Regions from separate parts of the Exiguobacterium sp. SH3S3 genome, predicted to be linked through region 2. Evidence: a T-box and tRNA genes for the amino acid it is inferred to sense, from the RefSeq annotation. Region 2 holds a T-box; the other holds one or more tRNA genes.
The links. A T-box is a leader RNA that pairs with one kind of tRNA and senses whether it is charged. The one in region 2 lies ahead of EVJ28_RS10330 (valine--tRNA ligase), so its partner is inferred to be a tRNA-Val.

Region 1 (6,425 bases), on a different contig from region 2:
GGGTGATTGCCGGTGTCGGCGGTGTCCTCGTCTTCGTCCCTCAGATTTTCGTGCTCTTTTTCTTTATCTCGTTTTTAGAGGACTCTGGCTATATGGCGCGTGTCGCCATTGTCATGGACCGATTCATGCAACTCGTCGGACTGAACGGGAAAAGTTTCATTCCGATGATCATTGGATTTGGTTGTAACGTCCCAGGTATTATGGCGGCACGGACGGTCGAGGAAGAGCGGGAGCGGCTCGTCACGATTTTTATTTCGCCGTTCATGTCGTGCTCGGCGCGTCTACCGATCTATGCCGTCTTCGCTGCCAGTTTTTTCGCATCAAACCAAGCGCTCGTCGTCTTATCGCTCTATATGCTCGGGATCGTCCTGGCGTTGATTGCCGCGAAAATATTCACGTCCGTATTGGCGGCGGAAGATCGAAACAGCCTCTTTATCGTCGAACAGCCTCCATATCGTGTCCCCCAAGGGTTGACGCTTTGGCGTAGCACGTGGCAAAAAGCGAAAGGGTTCGTCCGAAAAGCAGGTACGTTCATCTTTGGCGGTTCCGTCTTCATTTGGTTACTCGCCTATTCCGGTCCAGCCGGAATGGACGTCCCGATGAACGAGAGTTTTCTCGCTATGATCGGCGGGGTCGTTGCGACGTTGTTGATTCCACTCGGTTTCGGGACGTGGCAGGCCGGTGCTTCGCTCATCACAGGTTTTTTGGCGAAAGAAGTCGTCGTATCGACGATGGCGATCATTTATGCGGTCAGCGAATCTGACTTGTCCGCTTCGTTGCTTCCCGTGTTTACGCCGTTGAGCGCATATAGCTTCATGGCGTTCGTCCTCTTGTACGTCCCTTGTCTAGCGACCGTCGCCGTCATTCGGCGCGAGGTGGGAAGTGCCAAGTTGACGTGGGTCGCTAGCCTTTATGGGCTTGGTGTTGCGTACGTCGTATCACTGATGATCTATCAAATCGGTCGTCTGTTCGGATTGTCTTAACAAGGAGGAAATCATATGTTCTTATTTGATTTACTGATCGGTCTTGCCGTATTCGGGTACGCCGCCTATTCGCTCTATCGCTACACCCGTAAAGCAAAAGCCGGTAAATGCGCCACGTGCGAAATCGCACCGACTTGTACGACATCCTGTGATGCCGCAGACTGGGATAAAATCATTGCGGAAGCACTACATCCTGATCAACCAGTCACGGCCCACAAAAAAACGGATTAGCGCGAAAAAATGCGCTAGTCCGTTTTTTCATTGAAAGATATGTAGCGTGGTGACAATGATCGCGACCATCAAAATACCGGGCAGCAAGTTGGCGACACGAATCCGGGTGATCCCGACCAGGTTCAACCCGATGGCGACGATCATGACGCCCCCGGTCGCCGTCATCTCCAAAATAAAGTCATCCATGAGCGACTCCGGAATAAACTTCATGATCTGGATGGCGAGCAACGCGATCGCTCCTTGGTACAACAAGACCGGTACGGCCGAGAACATGACGCCGATGCCGAGCGTCGAACTGAGCACGAGCGCCGTGAAACCGTCAATCAACCCTTTTGTATAGAGGACGTCATGGTCCCCGCGCAGGCCGCTGTCGAGCGCCCCGATGACGGCCATCGCCCCGATCACAAAGATGAGCGTCGCCGTGATGAAGCCTTCCGCGATGCTCGACTTACTTTTTCCACCGAGACGCCGTTCTAACTGATAGCCGATCTCGTTCAACTTCTCGTCGAGCTTCCACCATTCGCCGAGTGCGGCTCCGATAACGAGACTGCCGATGACGATTAAAAAGTTCTCACTCTTCATGCCCATCTGCACGCCAAGCAAGACGACGGCGAGACCGATGGCAGCCGTGACCGTCTCTTTCATCCGCTCGGGGATTCGGTGAAACAACAACCCGAGTAATGTGCCGACCACGATCAAGGCCGCATTGACGATTGTTCCGGTTAATACCATCGTATAATTCCCCGTTTCTGTATGTATTGAGAGGAATATACCAACTGTTTATGTGGGCTGTCAATTAAAAGAATACACAAAAAAAGCCACTTCTCGTAAGAAGTGGCTGCGCGGAAACCCACGTTCCTATGGGTTTCGCATCGGGTTTGGCACCCAAGTGATTCTGACTGGGCTCGAACCAGCGACCTCTACCCTGTCAAGGTAGCGCTCTCCCAGCTGAGCTACAGAATCAGGTCGTGTCCTCTCTTTAGGACACTATTAATATATCAAGAAACTAATGCCTTGGCAACTGTTTTTTAAAACTTTTTTTATTTTTTTCACCGCGTCATTTCTTCCCGCTTCATGTGACGGCATAGACGTTCCAAATCGCCGGCATACACGGACACGATCATGCCTCCGTGTTCGGTGTCACGGTCCCAATGCAATCCGTTCGCTTTCGCGACTCGTTGTGACGGCACGTTGTCTGGGTGGATGAGCGAGATGATGTCTTTCTCGCCTTCCTCGAACGCATGCTGCATGAGACGCGCGGCCGCTTCCCGGCCGTAGCCCATGTGCCAGTGCTTTGGTGCCAGCCAATAACCGACCTCGAGCTCGATGTTGCCATCAAGTTCATGCAAGAGCGTCCCGGCATGGCCGATCGGCTCATCGCTGTGATGTGTCATCAGCTTGAGGAGTCCGGTCTGTCGGCCCGTCGTATAGCGGACCAATTGTCTCTCGAACCATTCGATTGTCTGTTCATCCGTATATGGCTTGCCGTCCGGACTGATGAAACGCATCACTCGCGGATCTTGGAGTAGCGATTTTACGAAATAGAAATCGGAGATCGTGTAATGTTCAAGCCGTAGACGTTCTGATTGCAACTCGACAAGATTCATCTTTCCCGCCCCTTTCGTTCACAGTCTGAACTATTCGATTCCCGTTTTCATCTCGTTTCAATCCTATTCACGCCACGACTTTCAATCCGATAACGCTCCCGATAATGAGAATTAAAAAGAAGATACGCCAGCGATCCCTCGACTCGTTCAAGTACAACATACCGAGAATCACTCCGCCCGCCGCGCCGATCCCGACCCAAATCGAGTAAGCGAGCCCGAGCGGCAGCGTCTCGAGCGAACGTGACAACAAATAGAAACTTAGTGCGAACGTCGTGATCGAAAGAAGCGACCATTTTAAAATCTGATAGCCTTTTGATTTCCCCATGAAGAAAACAGCAAGCATCTCAGCGAGCCCAGCCCCGATTAAAAAAATCCAACTCATGCCGACTCACCTCCTGTCACTTGCTTCAAACCGACCACCCCGACAAGGAGTATCGCGATAAACAACAGCTTCATTCCCGTCATCGTCTCATCGAACAAAACATTTCCAACGATGACCGTCCCGACGGCGCCAATACCCGTAAAAACGGCGTACCCAGTGCCGGCTGGCAACACACGGAACGACATCGCCAACAAGCCAAAACTGACAATCAATAACGCGATGGTCACGACGGTCGGCCCTAACACGGTGAACCCGTTCGACAATTTCATCGTCGTCGCCCAAACAATTTCAAGAAGTCCGGCGAGCACGAGCCACAACCAAGCCATTTGTTCCTTTTTCATGTCCACCCGACTCCTTTCTTGAAAATTTTAAATGCTGCATGCTGTCGTTGCGCTCGATTCGTTGCAAACGAAAAGAGTGAAAGCAACGCCCCGTCCAAAAAGCAATAGTACGCATCATATACGTCGTCGAGCGATTGTTCCGGTAAATCGCCCCGCTCCATCGCCAAACGGAACTGCTCTTTCTCAAACGTTTGGAGCTCGGTCTCGACCGACCCGATCGTCGACTCGATGAAGGCGCGCAGCTCAGGCGGCGGTACGAGCAGCATTCGTTTCGTCAGCATCCATGTCTCTTCTTCTTCGAAGAAATGAATCAACGCTTCAACGATCGCCTCGATCCGTTCGAGCGGTGCCGCCCCGTCAGACGCGTCCCGTGCTTGTTCCCAAGCTCGCTGGTAACGCTCGGCCATCTGTTCGACGACTTGTTTGAACAGCTGTTCTTTTCCTTCGATGTGCGCATATAAAGACGGCTTCTTAATCCCGACATCTTCGGCGAGCGCCGCCAAAGACAGTCCTTCATATCCTTCAAGCGCAAACCGGCGCCTGGCAGCCTGTTCAATTCGCTGTTTCGTGGTCATGTGCGATCTACCCCTTTCATCTCCCCTCACTTTAACTAACGAACGGTAGGTAGTCAATCTTCCGGATTGAGTTTTTGTACGGACAACGCCAAAATGAGAAGAGACCGTCAGAGGAAGGGAGGAATGATTGTATGATCGAACAGTTTAGTTTCACCTTGCCGACCGAGACGATGCGCGGCCGAAAACGAATCGTCCGCGTCTACCGCCCTGACTTCGCTCGTACCGACGAGGCGTTGCCCGTGCTCTATATGCATGACGGCCAAAACGTCTTCGACGGCAAGACCGCGACAATCGGGGAAGGTTGGGCGATTGACCGCCATCTCGACGATTTGCAACTACCGCTCATGGTCGTCGCCATCGCAAGCGCCCCCGATTGGCTCGACCGCTATGACGAGTACTCGTTCTATGAAGACGAGATGCTTTATAAACGCATCGGGCCCGAGCTCGCTAAGACCCGGCCGACACTTGGCGGCAAGGGGCGTCTCTATGCCGACTGGCTCATGTTGGAGCTGAAGCCGTGGATTGACGCACGCTACGCGACCAACCCGGATGACGTCGGCGTGATAGGTAGCTCGATGGGCGGCGTCATCTCGCTCTATATGATGGCGACGTATCCGGCAATCCGTCGTGTCGGTTCACTGTCGACGGCCGCCTGGGCCAACCTCGACTCGCTCATTCGTGAACTGAAACAAACTGACCTGTCCGCCCGGCTCTATATGGATATCGGCACGAACGAAACGAGCGGACCGATCACGCCCGAGGACTACTTATACACGAATGCGAAACTCGTCGAGACGATCGCTCGGACCGGCATCGCCTTCCGCTATGAAGTCGAGCCTGGGGCGGTCCACAACGAGATTGCATGGCGACGTCGGTTGCCGAACGCGCTCGCATTTCTGTATGAACTCTCATGACATGAAAAGACGCAAAGGCGGTCGCCTTTGCGTCTTTACTTATTGTTTTCTATTAGATGACCCAGTTCCCATCACGCATGATGGCTTCGCGTGTCCCGTCCTCGAGCTCACCGTCGATATTCATTTCGGCCGAGCCGATCATGAAGTCGACGTGTGTCATCGAGTCGTTCGCACCATTCTCAGCGAGTTCTTCGGCCGACATCGCCGGTCCGCCTTCGAGGCACGTCGAGTAGGCACGACCGAGCGCCAAGTGGCACGAGGCGTTCTCATCGAACAACGTGTTGTAGAAGAGGAGTCCTGAGTTTGAGATCGGCGAATCGTCCGGCACGAGTGCGACTTCTCCGATGCGGCGTGCCCCTTCATCAAGGTTCAACAGTTCATCGAGTGCCGCCTGCCCTTGTTTCGCTTCCGCTTTCACGACTTTTCCGCCTTCGAACCAAAGCGTGAACCCGTCGATCAAGTTTCCGCTGTAGCTGAGCGGCTTCGTGCTCGACACGTGTCCTTCGACCGCATCTTTATCGGCGAGCGTAAACACTTCCTCCGTCGGCATGTTGGCGATGAAGTCGACGCCGTCCAGGTTCGGACCGCCGCCGCCGAGGAAGACGTGCTTCTTCGGAAGACCGATCGTCAATTCCGTGCCTGGTGCTTTGTAGTGAAGTTTCGCGTATTTCTTGTCCGTCAACAGCTGCGCCCGCGAGCGCAACGCTTGATCGTGCTCGTCCCAGGCGGCAACGACATCGTCTTGGTCCATTCGTGTCGCTGCGAAAATCGCTCTCCACAGGGCTGGAACCGCATCTTCACGGTCTGGGAATACTTTTTTCGCCCACGCTTCAGAAGCACCGGCCACGATTGACCAGCTGACATTATCACTCATGACATACTTACGCCATTTCGCGAGCGCGACACCAGACGCCCGGTTCGAGTCGGCGATGCGTGATGATTCGACACCGTTTAGCGCGTCGGGATCGTCGCTGACGATCGACAAGAACGCCGTCTTCTCTTCCGCGAGTTGCTCGAATCGTGCTTTGAGCCACTCCGGGAACTCCTTGAACGCTTCATTCGGTGCGTTGAAGTAACGCACTTTCGTCGTCTCTTCATCGCTCCAGTTGACGTACACTTGTTTCGCCCCGGCCGCGTAGGCCGCTTTCACGATTTGACGGACGAGCGGTGCTTGGCTAATATCGGCTCGGACTTCGAGCTGTTGACCCGGTTGAATGTTGACACCTTTTTTGACGGCAAGCTCAGCATAACGGGCAAATTCTGCCTCGGTCGGTAAAGTTACAGTAGACATATGTACAGTTCCTCCTTTTTCACTTACACCTATCTTCTTAAATTTTCGGAAAAGTTGCAACCAAATCGCAAAAACGGGCATATTAGTAGATGTAGAGAGAA
Region 2 (6,425 bases):
GGGCCGGTGCCGATTTGATCGTCACGTATTTCGCAAAAGACGTCTGTCGCTATTTGGAAGGAGAATTCGCATGACATACAAGCAAACTCGCTCAGAAGCAGCGTTCAAACAAGCACTCCCACTCATGCCGGGCGGGGTCAACAGCCCGGTCCGTGCCTATAAATCGGTCGGGATGACGCCGATCTTCGCCGAACGCGGTGAAGGTTCACGCGTCTACGACATCGACGGCAACGAGTACATCGACTACGTCCTCTCATGGGGACCACTCATTCTCGGTCACCGCGACCCGGTCGTCATGAAAGCGATCCAAGATCAGGCTGAAAAAGGCTGGACGTTCGGGACACCGACGGAGCTCGAGACGAAGATGGCCGAGCTCGTCATCGACCGCGTCCCATCGATCGAGATGGTCCGCATGGTCAACTCCGGTACGGAAGCGACGATGGCGGCTCTCCGCCTCGCACGCGGCTATACAGGCAAGACGAAGATCTTGAAGTTTGAAGGCTGCTACCACGGCCACGGGGACTCGCTCCTCATCAAGGCCGGATCAGGTGTCGCGACACTCGGTCTCCCGGACTCACCGGGCGTCCCGAAAGACTTGGCGAGCCACACGCTCACCGTCCCATACAACGACCTCGACGCGCTTCGCATCGCGTTCGAGAAGCACGGCGACGACATCGCCGGCGTCATCGTCGAGCCGGCTGCCGGCAACATGGGCTTCGTCCCGCCGCAGCCAGGATTCCTCGAAGGACTGCGTGAGATCACGGAACAAAACGGTGCGCTCCTCATCTTTGACGAGGTCATGACCGGCTTCCGCGTCGGTTACAATTGCGCCCAAGGTTACTTCGGCGTGACGCCTGATCTTACGTGCCTCGGCAAAGTCATCGGCGGTGGCCTTCCGGTCGGCGCATACGGCGGCAAACGGGAGATTATGGAACACATCGCACCGCAAGGGCCGATCTACCAAGCAGGGACGCTTTCAGGCAACCCGCTCGCGATGATCGCCGGCTACACGACGCTGTCGCAACTCAAGCCTGAGCACTACGAGGAGTTCGAGCGCAAAGCCGACCGTCTCGCGGCTGGCTTCACGGCAGCGGCCGAGAAATATAACATCCCGCACGACACGAACCGGGCCGGCTCGATGTTCGGCTTCTTCTTCACGAACGAGAAAGTGACGAACTTCGAGAAGGCGAAAACGTCGAACCTCGACATGTTCCGCTCGTACTATCAGAAGATGGCGGCGCGTGGCGTGTTCTTGCCACCGTCACAGTTTGAAGGTTTGTTCTTGTCGACTGTGCATACGGACGAGGATATCGACGCGACGCTCGCCGCGGTCGATGCGACGTTCAAAGAGCTGCAACAAGAGTTTTCACTGTAATCTTGACTGAAACGTCTTCAATCGCTACAATTGTTTAACAGATACGTTTAAAAGCTATGATGAGGAATAGTACGCAACAACACTCCTTTCTAGAGACGCGGCCGCTTGGTGCAAGGTCGCGAGGGAAGTGTGCGGAAGTCGCCTCGGAGCTGACCTTGTGAATCAAGTAGGAAGGTCCGGTCCATCGACCGTTATTCGATTTTGAGGGCGCCACGTGTTGGCGAACTAAGGTGGTACCGCGGAAGATACGGCTTCTTTCGTCCTTAGCGTTAAGGACGAGAGTAGCCGTTTTTTGTGTAGACAGATAGAGGAGGATTGGCACAATGACCAACGAAACAAACGAAATCAGCATGCCGACGAAGTACGACCCGAGTGCGACGGAAGCGAAATGGTACGACTATTGGATGGAGAACAACGTGTTCAAGGCAGACGAGGACGACTCGAAACAGCCTTACACGATCGTCATCCCGCCACCGAACGTCACAGGGAAACTTCACCTCGGACACGCGTGGGATACGACGCTCCAAGATCTACTCACGCGCTTGAAGCGGATGCAAGGCTATGACGTCCTCTGGCTCCCAGGGATGGACCACGCCGGTATCGCGACACAGGCAAAAGTTGAACAGAAGCTCCGTGAGGACGGCATCATGCGTTACGACCTCGGACGCGAGAAGTTCCTCGAGAAGACGTGGGAATGGAAAGACGAGTACGCCGACACAATCCGGGCCCAGTGGTCAAAACTCGGCCTCGGCCTCGACTACTCGCGTGAACGGTTCACACTCGACGCGGGACTGTCAAAAGCGGTCCAGGAAGTCTTCGTCCGCTTGTATGAAAAAGGCTTGATCTACCGCGGCGAATATATCGTCAACTGGGACCCGGCACAAAAGACGGCCGTCTCCGACATCGAAGTCATCTATCAGGAAGTCGAAGGCGCGTTCTATCATATGAAATATCCGCTCGCTGACGGCTCAGGCCACATCGAGATCGCGACAACACGCCCAGAGACGATGCTCGGTGATACGGCCGTCGCCGTCAACCCGAAAGACGAGCGCTACGCGCACCTCGTCGGTAAGACGATCATGCTCCCGGTCATGAACCGTGAGATCCCGATCGTCGCGGACGATTACGTCGACGTCGAGTTCGGTACCGGTTGCGTGAAGATCACGCCGGCGCACGACCCGAACGACTTTGAGATCGGGAACCGTCACGAGCTTCCACGTATCCTCGTCATGGACGAGTCGGGGACGATGAACGAGAACGCGGGCAAGTACGAAGGGCTCGACCGCTTCGACTGCCGCAAGCAGCTCGTCAAAGACTTAGAAGCAGACGGCACGCTCGTCAAAATCGAGCCGCACACGCACTCGGTCGGTCACTCGGAACGTTCAGGCGCGGTCATCGAGCCTTACTTGTCGAAGCAATGGTTCGTCGATATGGAGCCACTCGCGAAAGCGGCGCTCGCAGCGCAAGGCAACGACGAGACGAAAGTCAACTTCGTCCCAGAGCGGTTCGAAGGCACGTACCTCCGCTGGATGGAAAACATCCGCGACTGGTGCATCAGCCGTCAACTTTGGTGGGGCCACCGCATCCCGGCTTGGTACCATAACGAGACAGGCGAAGTGTATGTAGGCAAAGAAGCGCCGGCTGACAGCGAGAACTGGCATCAAGACGAAGACGTGCTCGACACGTGGTTCTCGTCAGCGCTCTGGCCGTTCTCGACGATGGGCTGGCCGGACACGGATTCAGCAGACTTCAAACGCTACTTCCCGACGAGCGCGCTCGTCACGGGTTACGACATCATCTTCTTCTGGGTATCGCGGATGATCTTCCAATCGCTCGAATTCACGGGCAAGCAGCCGTTCAACGACGTGCTCATCCACGGTCTGATCCGTGACTCTGAAGGCCGTAAGATGTCGAAATCGCTCGGTAACGGCGTCGACCCGATGGAAGTCATCGACCAGTACGGTGCCGATTCGCTCCGCTGGTTCCTGCTCACGGGCTCGACACCAGGGAACGACCTGCGCTTCTACTGGGAGAAGATCGAATCGACATGGAACTTCGCGAACAAGATTTGGAACGCGAGCCGCTTCGCCCTCATGAACATGGATGGGATGAAGTTTGAAGACATCGACCTCTCAGGTGAGAAGACGCTCGCCGACAAGTGGATCCTCACGCGCTTGAACGATACGGTCGACCAAGTGACGCGCCTCGTCGACAAGTACGAGTTCGGTGAAGCTGGTCGTTACTTGTACAACTTCATCTGGGAAGAGTTCTGTAACTGGTACATCGAGATGGCGAAACTCACGCTCTACGGTGAGGACGAAGCGGCGAAAGCGACGACACGTTCGGTGCTCGCGCATACGCTCGATTCGATCATGCGTCTCATGCATCCGTTCATGCCGTTCTTGACAGAGGAAATTTGGCAGCACTTGCCGCACGAAGGCGACTCGATCGTCCGTGCGAGCTATCCGACGCGTCGTGACGACCTCCACTATGCGGAGTCGGTACCGGCGTTCGAAGCGGTCATGAACGTCATCCGTTCGGTTCGTAACATCCGTTCGGAAGTGAACGCACCGATGTCGAAACCAATCCAATTGTTCATCGCGACGAGTGACGACACGACACAAGGCTACTTGAGCGAGAACGAAGCGACGATCGGCAAGTTCACGAACGCGACCGAGCTCGAAATCGGTCGTGGCTTGACGGCGCCTGACAAATCGATGTCAGCGATCATGACGGGCGCGGAACTATTCATCCCGCTCGCCGACCTCATCAACTTCGAAGAAGAGATCGCCCGTCTTGAAAAAGAAGTGACGAAGTACGAGAAAGAAGTCGAACGCGTGCAGAAGAAACTCGGTAACCCAGGTTTCACCGGCAAAGCACCGGCTCACGTCATCGACGAAGAGAAAGCGAAAGAGAAAGACTACCTCGACAAGCGTGACGCCGTGCGCGCGCGTCTTGAAGAGTTACGCAAGTAAGACATCAACCTTCTTTGGAGAATTTGTTCTCCGAGGAAGGTTTTTTTGTGGTTTGGGAGAATTTTGGCATCTAAACGAGAAGAACCACCGACGTCACGAACGACGTTTGGGGGTTCTTCGACGTAGCCATAAAACATAAAGTCCGATTCCCGTGATCCACAGGAAGTGCATGTAGAGCGAATCAGTCAGCCCGACTCGATGCAAATGGACGAGATACACGGCATATAGGAATCCGGCAAGAAGCATCATCGTGAAATAAACGAGTTTCATGTGTCGTTCTCACCACTCCATTCAAGCTCATTCAAATGTTTCATGAACTGGAAAAACGAGACGACTAAGAAAAAGGCGGGCATAGACCAAATCCAGCCACTATAAAACGGACCTTGCCACAGTTCTAGAGAAATCAGACAAGCGAAACCGAGAGAAATGAGTGAAGCAAGTAGTCGCATAGTAAACCTCCAGAGTGTCGTTTGTCTATAGTACGCACCCAAACGCTAGAAGGTTCCTAAAAAAATCCATCCCGCGAAAGCGGAATGGATCACGTGCCACAAAACGTCTGATACGGATACGTCCGCTCTGGTCCCGGCGAGACGTAACGCCCGTAATCGGCTTCGTAGTCATACGGCTGACGCAACACGTCAAGCAAGGCGTTTGACGGACCGAAGTCACCTCGTTCGGCTGCCGTGATCGCTGATTCGACGTGATGGTTGCGCGGGATGACGGCCGGATTGTGTTGGCGCATAAGTCGCGTCACATCTTCGTCCGGAAGAGCTTGTTCAGCGAGACGTTTGCGCCATGCCGAAAGCCAGGCCTTCCCATCGTCACGCGACGCGAACGGAAGTGACTCCGTTTCTCCTAGCGTGAGCACGCGGAACGTGTTCGTGAAGTCGGCCTCGGTCTCCATCATAAGTCGGAGCAGTTCGTCCGTCAGCGCGTCGTCCTCGTCTTTTCGGACGTAGAGACCGATCTTATGGGCGAGGCCGGTGAAGTACGCTTGTTTATAAATCTCCGTATAATCGTTCAACAGCTTGTTGGCGATATCGACGGCAGCTTCCTGCGTGTCGGCGAGCAGCGGCAACAGTGTCTCGGCAAGCCGTGCCAAGTTCCACGACCCGATATACGGCTGATTCGCGTAGGCGTAACGTCCCTCGCGGTCGATCGAGCTGAAGACGGTGTGCGGATGGTACGAGTCCATAAAGGCGCACGGACCGTAGTCGAGCCCTTCGCCGCTGATGAACGTGTTATCCGTGTTCATGACACCGTGGATGAAGCCGACGAGTTGCCAGTCGGCGATCAGTTTCGCCTGACGTTCGATGACGCGTCCGAGGAACGTCTCGTAGCGGTCGGGACGACCTTCAAGGTCCGAGTCGTGACGACGGATCGCATAGTCGGCGAGGGCGGTGACGTCATCGATCGACCCGGCCGCGGCCGCATATTGGAACGTGCCGACGCGGATATGGCTCGAGGCGACGCGGGTCAGGACGGCACCGTGCTTCGGCCCTTGACGCATGACCGGCTCACCAGTCTTGACGACGGCAAGTGCCCGGTTCGTCGGGATACCGAGCGCGTGCATCGCTTCACTAATCAAATATTCGCGTACCATCGGCCCGATGGCGGCCCGGCCGTCACCACCGCGCGAGTATTCGGTCGGTCCTGAGCCTTTCAACTGCACATCGACCCGTTTACCGTTCGCTGTGACGTGTTCGCCTAAGACGAGGGCCCGTCCGTCACCGAGCATCGTGAAGTTGCCGAACTGATGCCCGGCGTATGCTTGCGAGAACGACGTGTCGGTCTGCCGATTACCGGACAGGAGTGCCACGTCTTCTTTCAATGCATCAATATCGAGTCTGAGTGTCTCGGCGAGGGGTTCATTCAATAAGACGAGTTCTGGTTTGTCGACCGGGTTGATCGGCCCACGGTCGTAAAACATGTCACGAAGTTCGACGTATGTCGCTTCAAAGTTCCAACCTGTGTCTTTCATCTGAATTCCTCCTATCTCTGTTCGCTTCGAGTATAGCACAGCCGATTCTCTGCGTAGGCCTTCGTGAATTTTGGTAAGATGGGAAGGAAGTGTT

Region 1: it encodes a tRNA-Val, which carries the amino acid that the T-box ahead of EVJ28_RS10330 (valine--tRNA ligase) is inferred to sense. The anticodon was not compared.

Annotation. Positions count from the first base shown of each region.
Region 1 covers NZ_SJUU01000008.1:63,124-69,548, forward strand. Annotated here, with positions in the region: gene feoB (ferrous iron transport protein B) at 1-983, shown strand, start outside; gene EVJ28_RS09010 (FeoB-associated Cys-rich membrane protein) at 999-1,214, shown strand; gene EVJ28_RS09015 (DUF554 domain-containing protein) at 1,242-1,946, opposite strand; tRNA gene EVJ28_RS09020 (tRNA-Val) at 2,105-2,177, opposite strand; gene EVJ28_RS09025 (GNAT family N-acetyltransferase) at 2,264-2,821, opposite strand; gene EVJ28_RS09030 (DMT family transporter) at 2,889-3,203, opposite strand; gene EVJ28_RS09035 (DMT family transporter) at 3,200-3,529, opposite strand; gene EVJ28_RS09040 (TetR/AcrR family transcriptional regulator) at 3,541-4,119, opposite strand; gene EVJ28_RS09045 (alpha/beta hydrolase) at 4,251-5,033, shown strand; gene EVJ28_RS09050 (aminopeptidase) at 5,086-6,324, opposite strand.
Region 2 covers NZ_SJUU01000010.1:38,594-45,018, reverse strand. Annotated here, with positions in the region: gene hemB (porphobilinogen synthase) at 1-74, shown strand, start outside; gene hemL (glutamate-1-semialdehyde 2,1-aminomutase) at 71-1,375, shown strand; T-box leader at 1,423-1,643, shown strand; gene EVJ28_RS10330 (valine--tRNA ligase) at 1,699-4,350, shown strand; gene EVJ28_RS14120 (hypothetical protein) at 4,444-4,620, opposite strand; gene EVJ28_RS10325 (protein adenylyltransferase SelO) at 4,889-6,331, opposite strand.